DNA from 3 places in the Pantoea sp. Ae19-2 genome. Region 3 is predicted to be linked to each of the others. Evidence: predicted binding sites of a transcription regulator. Region 3 holds the regulator's gene; each other region holds the start of a gene.
What was found. Region 3 encodes CRP, which controls carbon source genes, mostly activating them, when cyclic AMP is high. Its sites were predicted from a motif close to ATGTGANNNNNNTCACAT; they were not measured.
Positions count from the first base shown of each region.

Region 1: a site for CRP is predicted at 2,405-2,422, ahead of AAIE03_RS13250 (PTS sugar transporter subunit IIB). Genes of this name have one in related genera too.
Region 2: a site for CRP is predicted at 2,733-2,750, ahead of epd (erythrose-4-phosphate dehydrogenase). Genes of this name have one in related genera too.

Region 1 covers NZ_JBCHWE010000001.1:2,839,588-2,845,411, reverse strand. The annotation lists gene lldD (FMN-dependent L-lactate dehydrogenase LldD) at 1-764, shown strand, start outside; gene AAIE03_RS13265 (OsmC family protein) at 828-1,256, shown strand; gene AAIE03_RS13260 (hypothetical protein) at 1,587-1,817, opposite strand; gene AAIE03_RS13255 (hypothetical protein) at 1,916-2,095, opposite strand; gene AAIE03_RS13250 (PTS sugar transporter subunit IIB) at 2,507-2,815, shown strand; gene AAIE03_RS13245 (PTS cellobiose transporter subunit IIC) at 2,899-4,203, shown strand; gene AAIE03_RS13240 (PTS lactose/cellobiose transporter subunit IIA) at 4,207-4,521, shown strand; gene AAIE03_RS13235 (glycoside hydrolase family 1 protein) at 4,535-5,824, shown strand, end outside.
Region 2 covers NZ_JBCHWE010000001.1:203,676-209,499, forward strand. The annotation lists gene loiP (metalloprotease LoiP) at 1-356, opposite strand, end outside; gene tkt (transketolase) at 627-2,621, shown strand; gene epd (erythrose-4-phosphate dehydrogenase) at 2,929-3,948, shown strand; gene pgk (phosphoglycerate kinase) at 4,000-5,163, shown strand; gene fbaA (class II fructose-bisphosphate aldolase) at 5,273-5,824, shown strand, end outside.
Region 3 covers NZ_JBCHWE010000001.1:4,298,999-4,304,822, forward strand. The annotation lists gene argD (bifunctional acetylornithine/succinyldiaminopimelate transaminase) at 1-632, shown strand, start outside; gene AAIE03_RS19735 (YccS/YhfK family putative transporter) at 634-2,709, opposite strand; gene crp (cAMP-activated global transcriptional regulator CRP) at 2,768-3,400, opposite strand; gene AAIE03_RS19745 (OsmC family protein) at 3,704-4,108, shown strand; gene AAIE03_RS19750 (phosphoribulokinase) at 4,138-5,007, opposite strand; gene AAIE03_RS19755 (YheU family protein) at 5,069-5,287, opposite strand; gene AAIE03_RS19760 (hydrolase) at 5,292-5,824, opposite strand, start outside.

The DNA of each region.
Region 1 (5,824 bases), 1.5 Mb from region 3:
TGCGTAATGCCCTGGAGCGGGCCAAAGCGGCAGGCTGCTCTACGCTGGTGTTTACCGTGGACATGCCGACGCCGGGCGCGCGTTATCGCGATGCGCATTCGGGCATGAGCGGTGAAAATGCCGCACTGCGGCGATACTGGCAGGCCATCACCCATCCAAAGTGGGCACTGGATGTAGGATTACATGGCAGGCCGCACGATCTGGGGAATATCTCCACCTATCTCGGCAAGCCTACCGGCCTGGAGGACTATATTGGCTGGCTGGCGAAGAACTTTGATCCTTCCATTTCCTGGCAGGATCTGGAGTGGATTCGTGATTTCTGGGATGGCCCGATGGTGATCAAAGGCATTCTGGACCCTGAGGACGCCCGTGACGCGGTGCGCTTTGGCGCTGACGGTATCGTGGTTTCTAACCATGGCGGACGCCAGCTGGACGGCGTGCTGTCCTCGGCGCGTGCCTTACCTGCGATTGCGGATGCGGTCAAAGGCGATATCACGATCCTTGCCGACAGCGGTATTCGTAATGGACTGGATGTGGTGCGTATGATTGCGTTGGGCGCAGACAGCGTTCTGCTGGGGCGCGCCTTTATCTATGCGCTGGCGACACAGGGACAGCGCGGCGTTGAGCATTTATTGACGCTGATTGAAAAAGAGATGAAAGTCGCGATGACCTTAACCGGCGCGAAGCGCATTGCCGATATCACCCAGGCTTCGCTGGTGCAGGCAAATGCGCTCCTGCAGGAAGCCAATCTGCGTCCGGCATAGTCGCCCGCTGCGAAATCAGATGCGTTGTCTATACTTACCTTCTTTACCAACAGGAGGAATGACATGACCATTCATAAGAAAGGCTCGGCGCATTGGGAAGGCGATATTAAAGGCAAAGGCACAGTCAGCACCGAGAGCGGCGTACTGAACCAACAGCCCTACGGCTTCAACACCCGCTTTGAAGGACAAAAAGGCACTAACCCAGAAGAGCTGATTGGTGCGGCACATGCGGCCTGTTTCTCTATGGCGCTGTCGCTGATGTTGGGTAACGCAGGCCATAAGCCTGAAAGCATCGATACCACTGCAGACGTCTCGCTGGATAAAAAAGGTGAAGGCTTCGCGATCACCAAAATCGCCTTAACCAGCACCGTTTCTCTGCCGGGCATTGATAACGACACCTTTGATGAAATCATCAATAAAGCCAAAGCAGGCTGTCCGGTTTCTCAGGTGCTGAATGCAGAAATCACGCTCGACTACACCCTGAACAACTGACGACGATCCTGCGTCACTTTTCGTGATGCAATCGGTCGTGATGTCATCGGTGATAGTACCGAATCCAGATGCGCCTGCGGGCGCATCTTCGTGTGCGGCATCCAATCGTCGCAGGGGCAGGCGGTTCTGCAAAGCACGAGAAAAAGGCGGTTCGTCTTGCCAGTAACGCGTGACGTACTGTTGTCGAATGAGGGGACAGCGATAATATGCGCATGAAATCGTGGCTTTCTCGCCACAAGCTTGGTGTGCTGCTAATGGTGGTACTGCTGCTGGAGTTACTCTACTTTCTGCTTACCGCATCCTGGTTTCCCTGGAACGCCACCTGACACGTCAGGCATACATCTCTTCTCCACGCTTAGTCCGCACGTCGCTGCGCGCAATACGGTAAGCCTTACCGGGATCGCCTGCCACAAATTCAAATGTTGGCGAATAGTAGAACGGAAGCCAGCCGCCATAGGCGCTTTCCCATTCCCAGCGTACCGGACAGGGCCACAGAATGCCTTCATACAAAATGTAATAAACCCAACGCCCAGTTGGACGGCGGGGACGACTACTTTTCATGGGATTCACGACTGTGTTGGTGTAAAACAGCTTATATTTTGAACGCTAAACGGCATCCTTGCAATGTTGTCTGCCTGTTTTTGTGTCCTTGCGCCTGTTCAGTTATCTGAACGATGCACTTCACCACAAAGCAGCACCACGTTTGGGCGGACTTTATGAATGCGGTTTGCCATGACTTCACAGGCGGCTTTCGTTGGATAGATGCGCTCCGACACCGGCAACGCTTCACAGGCATCATGTCCACAGGCGCTCACCAACAATACAAAACCAATCAACATAACCGACTCCTTCTCCCGGTTCGCACATCACGAAATGGATGAGTGTTCCTTTTTTATAAAACCAGTATAGCTAATTGCCGTCGGGGCACTCATCACGCTGGACGGTATCGGATTGCTCTGACGCATTATAAGGCTTGCGCGCCTGAACAGCAGTGAAATCTTATTGTTAACAGCACGCGCCGCCACGCCGTCGCGTTAATTTCTGACGCCGCAACCCCATCGATTTTTATCTCTGCCGTGACGATGTTCAGGGTCAGAAAATGATCGCGCCTGTTGAAGGTTTTATTGCTCAACAGCGATGCCGGTACGTTTTGATATTTCTCACACTTCTGACATGCAAATCTGAAACCGGTTGCAGAAAATCTTTACCCTGTGTATTCGTTAATCATTCATCACACGGAGGAATTAACAATGCCAAAGATTTTGCTGTGCTGCGCCGCCGGAATGTCCACCAGTATGGTGGTACAGAAAATGGAAAAAGCCGCTAAAGAACAAGGCATAGCGGTAGAGGTAAAAGCTGTGGGAATTGAAGAGTTTACTGATCTTATTGCCGACTATGACTGCTGCCTGCTGGGGCCGCAGATTAAATATAAGCTGGCGGATTTTGAGCCTGTCGCCCAACAACACAGTAAACCCATCGCAGTGATTAACAGCATGGATTACGGAATGATGAAGGGTGAAAAGATATTAAGTGATGCACTTAAGCTTATTCATTCCTGATGAGTAAGAAACTGAAAAATATATCGCAGGCCTGTATTTGCCTGTGCAGCGTTATTCTCGTTTTCCTGAGCAGGAGTTAAGGGATGAGCCGCTTAAGCGAATCGTTATTCGGCGTTATCGAAAACCGCATCAGTCCGCTGGCGGGGCGCCTCTCCAGCCAGCGCCACGTCATCGCCATCCGCGATGGATTTATTGCCTCAATGCCGTTTCTGATTGTGGGTTCCTTCATGCTGCTGTTTGCGCATCCTCCTTTTTCGGCAGACAGCAGTTGGGCCTTCGCACAGTGGTGGCTCGGCATGGTCAAGGCACATGAAGAACAAATCATGATGCCGTACAACATGACGATGGGCATTATGGCGCTCTATATCGCCAGTGCTATCGCCTACAACCTGGCAAACAGCTATAAGATGAACGGCTTTATGGCGGCCAGCCTGTCGCTGATGGCGTTTCTGGTCGTGGCCGCACCGCAAACGGGCAAAATGCTGCCGGTAGGATCGCTGGGCGGGGAGGGGATTTTTACCGCCATTCTGGTCGCGCTTTTTGCCACGGAGCTGATGCACTTTTTGCAGAAACACAACATCGGCTTTAAATTACCCGAACAGGTGCCGCCGAAAATTCGTCAGTCCTTTGACCTGCTCATTCCCATCATTACCATTTTTATTACCTTATTTCCGCTTAGCCTGTGGGTACAGGCACAGTTTGGCATGCTGCTGCCGCAGGCTATCATGGCGATCTTCTCTCCGATCATCTCCGCCTCGGATTCACTGCCCGCCGTGCTGGTCGCCGTCCTGCTGTGCCACCTGTTGTGGTTCGCAGGCATTCACGGTGCCGTGATTGTCGGCGGGATTTTGCAGGCCTTCTGGCTGACCAATCTCGGCCTGAACCAGCAGGCACTGAATGCGGGTGAGCCTGTCAGCCATGTGTTTATCGAACCCTTTTGGCAGTTTTTTATCGTAATTGGCGGTTCCGGTTCCACCATGGGGCTGGTATTACTTTATTTGCGAAGCCAGTCTGCCCATCTGCGCTCCATTGGCAAACTCAGCATCGTGCCCAGTATGTTCAACATCAACGAGCCGGTTATTTTTGGCTCGCCCGTCGTGATGAATCCCATTCTGTTTATTCCCTTCGTTCTTGCTCCCTTGGTCAATGCCGTCATTGCCTGGGTCGCCACTAAAACCAATCTGATTAACCACGTCATCTCGCTGGCACCGTGGACCACGCCCGCCCCAATTGGTGCGGCCTGGTCAACCGGCTGGGACTGGCGCGTCATCGTGCTGATTGCCGTGCTGGTGACGATTGCCACGTTGATTTACTACCCGTTTTTTAAAATGTACGAGCGTCAACTGCTGCAGCAGGAACTGAGCGCAGCACAACCGGTAAAGGAGTAATGCATGGAAATCGATGAAAGCACGGTAATCGAACTGATTATCCAGGCGGGCGAAGCGCGCTCCTGCTCGATGGAAGCGTTGCGTGCGGCCCGCCAGCAAAACTGGGAACGAGCAGACAGCATGCTGACCGCCGCGACGGCGGCGGCAAAGGCGGCGCATCAGATACAGACCCGGCTCATCGGTGCTGATGAGGGCAGCGGAAAAATCCCGGTCAACCTGATTATGGTTCACGCCCAGGATCACCTGATGAACGCGATGCTTTGCCGCGAGCTGGCAGAAGAAATTATTCAACTGCGTCGGGAGCTTGCCGCACGTTAAAAAAGGAGATTTTATGCAACATTCGACACTGACCGCATTTCCGGACGGTTTTCTCTGGGGCGCCTCGACCTCGGCATATCAGGTGGAGGGCGGATGGGATGCAGATGGTAAAGGGCCGTCGGTTATCGACAAAGCCACGTTCAGCCAGGCAATTACGGATTTTACCGTTTGCAGTGACCACTACCACCGCTTTAAAGAGGATATCGCCCTGCTGGCGGAGATGGGACTAAAATCCTACCGCTTCTCCATCGCCTGGAGCCGTCTTTACCCGGAAGGCGACGGCGCGTTAAACGAGGCGGGCGTGGCCTTTTACCAGCAGTTAATTGATGAGATTTGCCGGCACGACATTACACCGCTGGTCACGCTTTATCACTTCGATCTGCCCTGGGCCCTGCAGCAGGACGGAGGCTGGTCTTCTCGCCGCACGGTAGCGGCATTTGAACGTTTTGCCATTACCTGTTTTGAGCAGTATGGCAGCCAGGTCAAATACTGGCTGACCATCAACGAACAGAACATGATGATCCTGAAAGGCGACGTGATCGGGACGTTACCGGCTGGCACCGCCGATCCACAGAAAACCCTGTATCAGCAAAATCACCACATGATGCTGGCGCAGGCAAAGGCGATGATTGCCTGCCACGAACGCTTGCCAGACGCTAAAATTGGCCCGGCACCGAATATCTCCTGCGTCTATGCGGCAAGCTCGCGGCCAGAGGATGTGCTGGCGGCGGACAATTTCTCTGCAATCCGTAACTGGCTTTATCTGGATTTAGCCGTTCACGGGCGCTACAACCCTGTGGTATGGGCTTTCTTAAAACAGCGCGGCTGGCTTCCGACGATCGAGGATGAGGATATGGCCATCATCGCTGCCGGTCAGCCCGATTTTATCGCCTTTAACTATTATGCTTCGGCCACCGTCGGGGCAGAGGGCGAACATCATGACCCCGACAGTCGGCCCCATGCCGATCAGCAAATGGCCGGCATCGACCGCTCCGTCTACGTGGGCTGTAATAATCCGCATCTGCAGCAAAATCAGTTTGGCTGGTATATCGATCCGGTGGGCTTTCGCATCACCGCGCGCCAGATTTATGCACGTTATGCCTTGCCGCTCATCGTTACCGAAAATGGCTTAGGGGCGTTTGATACCCTGGCGGCCGACAACAAGGTGCATGATGATTACCGTATCGACTATCTGCGTGAGCATATCGCTCAGCTGCAGCTGGCCATTGCCGATGGCGTCGAGCTGTTCGGTTATTGCCCGTGGTCTGCTATTGATCTGGTGAGTACCCATCAGGGCATCAGC
Region 2 (5,824 bases), 4.1 Mb from region 3:
ATCATATCCATCAGTCCGCTGTAAACGCGGATGCAGCCATTGGCCATTGCCCAGGCGTTAACGTCTTTGGTCTGGTAAACCTTGTAGTTAGCCGGAATACCATTGATGTTGTCGCCCAGTGCCGCAGCGATTTTATTCAGCCGTTGCTGGTACTCGCTGTCAGCTGGCGCGACCTGATTTTCTTTGTCCATTTGGGCGCAGGACTGATCGCTAAGCTGCTTGACCTGAGCATCGCTCAACGTGTAAGCCTGAAATGCCTGTGCGCCGGATTGCAGCAGACCATTACTATTTACACCCTCACAGCCGCTAAGCAGCGCAACCAGGCCCAGAGCCAGTGCCATTTTATGAATTTTCATTCTGTCGTCCCATAAGTAACAAGATAAAAAACAAACACCTGAATCCGTACAAGGTGGTTTAACCAACAGGTTATAGTTCGTGATAAACCTTTTTGCTAGCAGACATGACTGGAAAAGCCAGACGAAGCGGGAACATTTAGCGTTTTACGACATTACTTTTGCCCCGTTTTTCATGTACATTGTGGTGAAACTTTTCCCCGTGCTTTGCCCGATAGCTGATTAATTACAACAGGTTAAGGCGCAAATCATTAATCCGAACTGGAGTAGAAGATGCCCTCTCGTAAAGATCTTGCCAACGCCATTCGCGCGTTAAGTATGGACGCAGTGCAAAAAGCTAAATCGGGACATCCGGGTGCCCCGATGGGCATGGCGGATATCGCCGAAGTCTTGTGGCGCGGCTATCTCAATCATAACCCAACCAACCCACACTGGGCCGATCGCGACCGTTTTGTTCTGTCCAATGGTCACGGTTCGATGCTGATTTACAGCCTGCTGCACCTTACCGGCTACGATTTACAGATTAGCGAGCTGGAAAACTTCCGTCAGTTGCATTCTAAAACGCCGGGGCACCCTGAATATGGCTATACCGTGGGCGTGGAAACCACGACCGGTCCGCTGGGGCAGGGCATCGCTAACGCCGTAGGTTTTGCCATTGCGGAGCGCACGCTGGCAGCACAGTTCAACCGTCCGGGCCATGAGATCGTAGATCATAATACCTGGGTCTTTATGGGCGACGGCTGCATGATGGAAGGCATCTCACACGAAGTGTGCTCGCTGGCGGGTACGCTGAAGCTGGGCAAGCTGGTGGCATTCTATGATGACAATGGTATCTCCATCGATGGTCATGTTGACGGCTGGTTCACCGATGACACCGCGAAGCGCTTCGAAGCTTACGGCTGGCATGTGGTGCGCGGCGTTGACGGTCACGATGCCGACGCCATCGCGAAAGCCATTGAAGAAGCGAAAGCGGTGAGCGACAAGCCGTCACTGCTGATGTGCAAAACTGTGATCGGTTTTGGTTCACCGAATAAAGCGGGGACCCACGATTCACACGGCGCACCGCTGGGCGATGACGAGATTGCGCTCACCCGCAAACAGTTAGGCTGGGACTATCCGCCTTTCGTTATTCCTTCAGACATTTATGCTGAGTGGGATGCTAAGGAAGTAGGCAAGGCGAAAGAGGATGCGTGGAACACGAAATTCGCGGCCTATGCCAGTGCCTTCCCAGAGCTGGCTGCAGAATTTACGCGCCGCATGAGCAACGAACTGCCGGCTAACTGGCAGCAGGAATCGCAGAAGTTTATCGAGCAGTTACAGGCTAATCCGGCGAAAATCGCCAGCCGTAAAGCCTCACAAAATGCGATCGAAGCCTTTGGTAAAATCCTGCCAGAATATCTGGGCGGTTCGGCTGATCTGGCACCCAGTAACCTTACCATCTGGTCTGGCTCTAAGCCCATCAATGAAGACGCTGCCGGCAACTATATTCACTACGGCGTGCGTGAATTCGGTATGACCGCGATTGCCAACGGTCTGGCGCTGCATGGCGGCTTCCTGCCTTATACCGCGACCTTCCTGATGTTTGTTGAGTATGCACGTAACGCCGCCCGTATGGCCGCGCTGATGAAAATCCGTCAAATTATGGTTTATACCCACGACTCTATTGGCCTGGGCGAAGATGGCCCGACGCACCAGCCGGTAGAGCAGATGGCGAGCCTGCGTACCACACCAAACATGAGCCTGTGGCGTCCGTGTGATCAGGTGGAATCAGCAGTGGCGTGGAAATATGCGATTGAGCGTAAAGATGGTCCAAGCGCACTGATCTTCTCTCGTCAGAATCTGGCGCAGCAGGATCGTACCGCAGAGCAGCTGGCAAACGTGGCCCGTGGCGGTTATGTGCTGAAAGACAGCGCGGGCACGCCAGAGCTGATTCTGATCGCCACCGGTTCAGAAGTTGAACTGGCTGTGGCTGCGTATCAGAAACTGACCGATGAAGGCCGTAAGGTTCGCGTGGTTTCCATGCCATCAACGGATGCGTTCGACAAGCAGTCTGCTGAATATCGTGAATCTGTCCTGCCGAAGGCCGTTGCCGCTCGCGTTGCCATTGAAGCGGGTATTGCAGACTATTGGTTCAAATATACCGGCCTGAACGGCGCTATCGTCGGCATGACCACCTTTGGTGAGTCAGCGCCTGCTGAGAAGCTGTTTGAAGTCTTCGGCTTCACGGTAGACAACGTAGTAGCGAAAGCAAAAGCGTTGCTGGCCTGACAGAAGGGCACAGGCGAGTGAAGGCTCGCCTGTGCCCAGATGAAAGGGGGCGCAGTTTGCCCCCTTATCGACAAAATTATTCCTGTAGTAATAGCGATTTTTTGCGTAATTTTGTGATGTAGATCCAAAAATACGCAGCCCGCTTGATCGCAATCATTCCCGTTATTCCGTCCTTCTATTATCCTAGCTGAACCGTTTCAGTTGAGGCTGCTTTGCCAGCGGTCGGGCTAAGAATCTCCTGTACAAAATGCAGTGAAACGCTCAGGCTATCTGCACCTTTTTTTCAGTCTGGTTTGGCAGGAGAAAGATGACCATTCGGGTAGCGATAAACGGCTTTGGTCGCATTGGGCGCAACGTGTTGCGTGCACTGTATGAAACGGGCCGCCGCGCGGAGATCACAGTGGTGGCAGTTAACGAACTGGCTGAGGCTGCGGGCATGGCGCACCTGCTAAAGTACGATACCAGTCATGGGCGTTTCGCGCTGGATGTGCGTCAGGAGCGGGATCAGCTGTGGGTCGGAGACGATATTATCCGTATTCTGCATCGTGCCGGACTGGACGAACTGCCCTGGGGCGAGCTTAACGTTGACGTGGTGCTGGACTGCACAGGCGTTTACGGTTCCCGTGATGACGGCGAAGCCCATCTGCGTGCAGGAGCGAAGAAAGTGCTGTTTTCCCATCCAGGGGGGAACGATCTTGATGCAACCGTGGTGTACGGCGTTAACGAGCAGGAACTGAAACAAACGGACTGTATTGTCTCTAATGCATCCTGTACCACTAACTGCATTATTCCGGTGATCAAGCTACTGGATGACGCTTTTGGTATCGAGTCGGGGACGGTAACGACTATCCATTCGGCGATGCACGATCAGCAGGTGATTGACGCCTACCACAGCGATCTGCGCCGTACGCGTGCGGCCAGTCAGTCTATCATCCCGGTGGATACCCGGTTGGCGGCAGGCATTGCGCGTATTTTTCCGAAATTTAACGATCGCTTCGAAGCCATCGCGGTTCGCGTACCGACGATCAACGTGACGGCCATTGATCTCAGCGTTTCCGTGCGCCAGCCCGTTCGGGCCTGTGAGGTTAACGCCTTGTTGCAAAGCGCGGCAGAAGGGGCATTTCGTGGTATAGTTGACTATACAGAATTGCCGTTAGTCTCAGTAGATTTCAACCATGATCCGCACAGTGCCATTGTGGACGGTACACAAACGCGGGTCAGCGGTCAGCATCTGATCAAAACCCTGGTCTGGTGTGACAACGAATGGGGCTTTGCTAACCGAATGCTCGACACAACGTTAGCGATGGCCGCAAGCGGTTTCAGGTAAGACGCGGTTTGCGTCTGGCAAAACTTATGAGAATCAACGAGAGGGTTCACCATGTCCGTAATTAAGATGACCGATCTGGATCTTGCTGGCAAACGCGTTTTAATTCGCGCCGATCTCAACGTACCAGTGAAAGAAGGGAAAGTGACGTCAGATGCACGTATTCGTGCTTCACTGCCAACTATCGAAGCGGCGTTGAAACAGGGCGCCAAAGTGATGGTTACCTCTCACCTGGGTCGTCCGACCGAAGGTGAATACAACGAAGAATTCTCACTGCTGCCAGTAGTGAACTACCTGAAAGAGAAACTGAACGGTACTCAGGTTACCCTGGCGAAAGACTACCTCGACGGCGTCGATATCGGCGCGGGCGAACTGGTCGTACTGGAAAACGTTCGCTTCAATAAAGGCGAAAAGAAAGACGACGAAGCGCTGTCTAAGAAATACGCTGCGCTGTGCGACGTCTTTGTTATGGATGCCTTTGGTACCGCGCACCGCGCCCAGGCATCCACGCATGGCGTTGGCAAATTTGCCCCTGTCGCCTGTGCTGGCCCGCTGCTGTCAGCTGAGCTGGAAGCGCTGGGTAAAGTGATGAAGAACCCTGAGCGCCCGCTGGTGGCTGTGGTCGGTGGTTCTAAGGTTTCAACCAAATTTGACGTGCTGCAGTCGCTGGTGAAGATTGCCGATACCGTGATTGTCGGCGGCGGCATCGCCAACACCTTTGTCGCTATCGACAACAACGTGGGCAAATCGCTGTATGAGCCAGACTTCGTTGACGCGGCCAAAGGCCTGCGCGATCAGTACGGCATTCCTGTTCCAACCGATTCACGTGTTGGCACGGAATTCTCTGAAACTGCCCCGGCAACCGTGAAAAAGGTTTCGGAAGTCGCAGATAACGAAGAGATTATGGACTTCGGTGATGAAACCGCTCAGGCCATGGCGACCATCCTGAAGAATGCCAAAACCATTCTGTGGAACGGCCCGGTGGGCGTGTTTGAATTCCCGAACTTCCGCAAAGGCACCGAGATTGTGGCTAACGCCATTGCAGACAGCGAAGCATTCTCAGTGGCGGGCGGCGGTGATACGCTGGCTGCTATCGACCTGTTCGGTATCGAAGACAAAATCTCCTACATCTCTACCGGCGGCGGTGCCTTCCTGGAGTTCGTGGAAGGCAAAAAACTGCCTGCCGTAGCCATGCTGGAAGAGCGTGCGAAGCATTAATCCTTTGGGGGCGGTGCCCTACGGCATCGCCTAAAAACTCGCCCGAAACCGGGCGTTTAAATCGCTGTCCCCGTATCGGGGATAACCGGTCACGAAACAGGACACAATCATGTCTAAAATTTTTGATTTCGTAAAACCCGGCGTTGTCACTGGTGATGACGTTCAGAAGATCTTCAAAGTAGCGAAAGAGAACAAATTCGCTCTGCCTGCGGTCAACTGCGTCGGCACCGACTCCATTAACGCTGTACTGGAAGCCGCGGCGAAAGTAAAAGCGCCGGTTATCGTACAGTTCTCCAACGGTGGTGCTGCATTCATCGCCGGTAAAGGTTTTAAAACAGACAAGCCACAGGGCGCAGCGATTTTCGGTGCCATCTCTGGCGCACACCACGTGCATCTGATGGCTGAGCAGTACGGCGTGCCGGTTATCCTGCATACCGACCACTGCGCCAAGAAACTGCTGCCGTGGATCGACGGTCTGCTGGACGCGGGCGAAGAGCACTTCAAGAAAACCGGTAAGCCGCTGTTCTCTTCTCACATGATCGACCTGTCCGAAGAGTCACTGGAAGAAAACATCGAAATCAGCAGCAAATACCTGGCGCGCATGGCGAAAATCGACATGACCCTGGAAATTGAGCTGGGCTGCACCGGTGGTGAAGAAGAT
Region 3 (5,824 bases):
GTGAAGGCGGTGTGATGCCTGCAACACCAGCGTTTATGCAGGGGTTACGTGAACTGTGCGACAAACACCAGGCGCTGCTGGTACTGGATGAGGTGCAAAGCGGCATGGGGCGCAGCGGTAAGTTGTTTGCCTATGAGCACTACGGCGTGACGCCCGATATTCTGACCTCGGCGAAGGCGCTGGGCGGCGGTTTTCCTGTAAGCGCCATGCTGACCACCAATGAGGTAGCCTCAACCATGGCGCCTGGCGTGCATGGCACGACTTATGGCGGCAATCCGCTGGCATGCGCGATCGCAGAAACCGCGTTAGATATTATCAATACGCCAGCTGTACTGAATGGGGTAGAAATCCGCCGCCAGCAGTTTGTTGAGGCGCTCAAGGCTATTGATGCGCGTCACGACCTGTTCAGTGATATCCGTGGTAAAGGCCTGCTGATTGGTGCAGCCCTGAAGCCGCAGTATGCGGGCAAGGCGCGCGATATTCTGAATGCGTCAGCTGCGGAAGGCGTCATGGTGCTGGTGGCCGGAACAGATGTGATGCGCTTCGCACCGTCGCTGATTATCGAGCCTGCCGATATCGAAGAGGGCATGGCTCGCTTTGCCCGTGCGGTAGAGAAAGTGCTGTCTGCCTGAGTTATTTGCGGCGCAGACTGCGCAACAGCCAGCGGCCATGATGAGGCCGCTGGTTCCAGGCCAGAGAAGAGATCGTGTGCATGACTTTCAGATGCTCCAGGATGCGCCTGACGTGCTGCTCCAGTACCGTGACCGGCCCCTCATTTATATCTTCCACGCCCTGTAGCAGATCCGTCTGCGAACTTTCCCCATCATATTCCAGCCTTTGCTGACACCGTTGCAGGGCGATCTCGCACCATTGCAGGTAGTGCTCAGCCAGCGTGGGCGGCAGCATGGTATGTTCACGTGCCAGAATGGTCATGGCGTTAATGTGCTCCACGATAAACTGGCAGTGCGTGACCCATAAGCGCATATCCTGCAGGTAGCGTGAATTAAATCCCGGCTCCTGCATGGCCTGATTCAGGGAGTTGAATACGGCGTTATGCGCCTGGTTGACCTTAACCCGCTGGTAAGCCAGCGCATCGGGTGACTGCTCCGGGCCCAGCAACATTCGCAGGGCATCCTGACAGGCCTCCAGCGCATCATGGGCATTCTGGCGCAGCAGGGCACTTTGCCACTGCGGCCACAGCCATAACATGCCCCCAAAGGCGATCAGGCAGCCCATCAGCGTATCCAGCAGGCGGGGCAGTAAAAACTGTGCCCCGTTAAGGGAGAGCAGTTGCAGCGTATAAACGGCCGTAACCGTAAATCCCACTATTGACCAGCCGTAAAACTGGCGGGTAAAACGGTAGCTGATAAAGGTAATCACCAGCATGATGCTCAGCACCAGCGGTTCAGGCACATCCAGGCGTAGCGACGCCGCCGCGATAGCCAGTCCGGCAAAGGTTCCCAGGGCCCGGTGCTGAATACGTACGCGGGTTGCGCTGTAGTTGCTCTGGCTGACAAACATGATGGTCATCAAAATCCAGTAGGGCTTAGGAATCGAAAAGAACACGGCCAGGGCGCTGCCCAGCATCAGCATGACGGAAAAACGCCCGGCCGTTCGCAGTGCGGAAGACCGCAGCGACAGATAGCTCCGCAACGCGGGCAGCAGCGGTAAACGACGCTGGCGATCGGCCATCAGGTCGCGTTGATAAAGCGGCTTTTGGGTTCGAAGCACCCGGGCGATACGGCTGAAATGATAGAGACAGAAGTTACCCACCGGATTGTCCGGATGCTGAAGGGCGATTTTCTCCAGCGCACCCAACTGCTTGTCCATATCGAAACGACCAGAGAGTTGGTGATACAGAATATCGTCGGCCAGCGCGCGCAGCCGGGCTGAAATCGTTCTGGCGTTCCAGCGGATGACGGCTTCAGCATGGCTTTGCTCGACCAGCTTCTGGACCTCTTCCGGCTGATGCAGGCTGACGGAGATATGCTCCTGCAGATCCAGTGCTACCTGAAACGCCCGGGTCAGGCGTTTGTGGCTGTGATCGCGACTCGCAGACAGCATATGCATTTGCTGATAGCAGGTGTTGATCAGATCGATCGCTTTTTGCTGACGCGCCAGCAGGGGCGGCAGGGCTTTTTCCGGATCGGTCAGCTGCGTCAATAAGCTGTACTTGGCGTCACAGTAATTTGCCAGCTCACGGTAGATCAGGCTCAGGCTTTCGCGCATCGGCTGCTCTTTCCACAGCCAGAACCAAAACCAGTTGAACAGGCCATACCAGAGCGTTCCACCGATATAGAGCAGGGGCGGAACGTAAATGGGCATACGGCCAATCAGGCTGAGGGTAAAAATTGACGCGATTAACGTGCCGGGCAGCAGTCGGGCGTGCAGCGGACTGATCTCTCCGGTGACGCCAAGCAGCAAAGGCAGGGCAAACAGGATGAGCGGCAGCGGCACGTCTTTAAGCAGCAGCCACTGCATCAGTAAACTGCCAAGGGCAAACAGGCTGCCGCCGATGATCAGGCGTTTAAAGAAGCGTTTGTGGGGCGTGTCCAGACCGGCAATGTTGCAGCAGGCGGGAACCAATGAGAACAGCAATCCTTTTTGCAGATCGCCGAACAGCCAGCCGAGCGCTACGGGAAGGCACAACACCAGCGTCTGGCGCAGCGCATAGTTAACTTCGGGGTGATAGATTATTCTTCGCCACATCGGCTCAACACAAGACATTCACGGCATAATGTCGCCATCACGCCGTGAACAGTCAGGCTTAGCGTGTGCCGTAAACAACGATGGTTTTGCCGTGTGCGGAGATCAGGTTCTGATCTTCCAGCATCTTCAAAATACGGCCCACGGTTTCACGTGAACAACCAACGATTTGGCCAATTTCCTGACGAGTAATTTTAATTTGCATGCCGTCAGGATGCGTCATGGCATCTGGCTGTTTAGCCAGATTAAGCAACGTTTGTGCAATGCGTCCGGTCACATCCAGGAAAGCGAGATTTCCCACTTTTTCTGACGTCACCTGCAGACGGCGAGCCATCTGAGAAGAAAGACGCATCAAAATATCCGGGTTAACCTGGATGAGCTGACGGAATTTCTTGTAGGAAATCTCTGCCACTTCGCACGCAGTTTTCGCACGTACCCAGGCGCTGCGCTCCTGACCTTCTTCAAACAGGCCAAGCTCACCAATAAAATCGCCTTGATTCAGATAAGAAAGAATCATCTCTTTGCCTTCTTCATCCTTAATCAGTACCGCGACGGAACCTTTCACGATGTAGTAAAGCGTTTCGGCTTTTTCACCTTGGTGAATCAGCGTACTTTTGGATGGATACTTGTGAATATGGCAATGGGACAGGAACCATTCAAGTGTAGGGTCTGTTTGCGGTTTGCCGAGAACCATTCGCTATTATCCTCTATTGTAATCGTGCCCAAAATACAGGGCTCAGTTTCCCTGCCAGGCGATGAAAGCGTTAAGCGTGTTTCCATTCAGGAAATTATTCGGGCTGCATTTGCGCAGAGCGCATCATTCTTCCCGGCTTCGTCTTCGGATGACGAAAAATATTTTCAGCACTGTTTGTAGCACAGCTTTCGCCGACTGTCTTGTGTTGTCTCGCTTCAGCAATAAGGCTGATTTCTCCGGATTGCTGTTTACCAGGCAAAAGCGTACTCTGACGCAAAAACAGGGCATTCTGGGGGCCAGATTATGCAGGCAAGAGTCAAATGGGTTGAAGGGTTAACATTCCTCGGCGAGTCTTCGTCCGGACATCAGGTCTTAATGGACGGCAATTCCGGCGATAAAGCGCCCAGCCCTATGGAAATGGTGCTGATGGCGGCCGGCGGATGCAGCGCCATTGATGTGGTATCAATTTTGCAAAAAGGTCGCAACGATGTGGCTGATTGCGAAGTAAAACTCGAATCAGAACGCCGGGAAGAAGCGCCTCGCATCTTTACCCGCATCAACCTGCATTTTATCGTCAGTGGAAAAGCACTTTCAGATAAAGCCGTGGCGCGTGCGGTCGACCTTTCAGCTGAGAAGTATTGCTCGGTTGCCATTATGTTAGGCAAAGGGGTGGAAATTACCCACAGTTACGAAGTTATCGAGCTGTAATTATTCAGAGGCCAGCGCGGCCTCTGATTTTATTCAATGCGTTTGCCTTCCATGAGCCGTTTTACCAGCGGTGCCATAATTAATTCCATCGCCAGCCCCATTTTCCCGCCAGGTACAACCAGCGTGTTGATATTGGAAATAAACGATCCCTGCAGCATGGCCAGTAGGTAGGGAAAATCAATATCTTCCAGCCCCTGAAAGTGGATGACGACAAAACTTTCATCCAGTGAAGGAATGGTGCGTGCCGCAAAGGGGTTAGAGGTGTCGACGGTTGGAACCCGCTGAAAGTTAATATGGGTGCGTGAGAACTGCGGCGTAATGAAATTGATGTAATCTTCCATTGAGCGCACCACCGAATCCATTACGGCTTCACGCGAATGACCGCGTTCACCGGTATCGCGTACCAGCTTCTGAATCCACTCCAGGTTAACGATGGGGACGACGCCGACCAGTAAATCCACTTTTTCAGCGACGTTGTGCTGAGCCGTCACGACGCCGCCGTGCAGTCCTTCATAAAACAGCACGTCCGTATCCGGTGGCAGCGGCTGCCACGGGGTAAAGGTACCTGGTACCTGATTCCAGGGCACCGCTTCGTCGTAGGTATGCAGGTATTTACGTGACTGGCCCTTGCCCTGATCACCGTATTCAACAAAGGTCTGCTCCAGCAGACCGAAATCATTCGCCTCCGGGCCAAAGTAGCTGATATGGCGACCCAGATCGCGCGCCTTACGGATAGCCATATCCATTTCAGGCCGGGTAAATCGGTGGAAACTGTCCCCTTCCAGCTCGGCCGCGTGCAAATTGAGTTGCTGAAAAATTTTACGGAATGCGAGGCTGGTGGTAGTGGTTCCGGCACCGCTGGAACCTGTTACCGCGATAATCGGATGACGTGCCGACATAGTGAAACTCCCTGTGAAATCAGGCGATGAGCATTGTTAGCACGATTTTTCGTTCTGTGCATCAGCCACGGAACTCACTTTTGCGCATGATGTTGACCGATTCATGAAGCTCAGACCAGACCAGCACGACTTCACCTTGCTGCAGCTGGCGTCGCACATTGCCGACTTTTTCGGTCAGGCTGAGTTCCTGTTCGCCGTAGTCGGTACCTTCGCGCAGAACAAAGGCTTCAATAACGTTTTCAAGGGTTTCGGGAGAAACCTGTTGCCAGGGAATAATCACAGGGTTAGCTATCCAGATAAGGGGAAATCCACTGCGGCACGCGCTGTTCCAGCCACAATTCAGGCTGACGCAGGGTACCACTCACAAATCCAACATGACCACCGTGTGTTGTCAGCTGATAGGTAATAGTGGCAGATAACTGGTCATTTTGCGGGATCACCTCATCGCTCATAAAGGGGTCATCTTTTGCATGGATAATCAGCAACGGTTTTGTCACCGATCTCAGCAACGGCAGGGCGCTGGCACGGCGATAATAGTCCGTGGCGTCGGCAAAGCCATGCGCCCGGGCCGTGATGGCGTCGTCAAAATCACGCAGGCGACGCAGGGCATTCAGCTGACTGAGATTGACCGGTAAGGTGTCGGGCCATGCGTGCAGCTTGCGCCTGGCATTCTTTTTAAGCTGGCTCAGCAGGTAACGCTGATAAATTTGGGAAAACCCACGTTCCAGTCGGGCGCTACAGGGTTCAAGCATCAAGGGTGCCGAAACGATAACGCCGGCATCCAGCGCAACGTCACTGCCCTGTTGGCCCAGCAGGC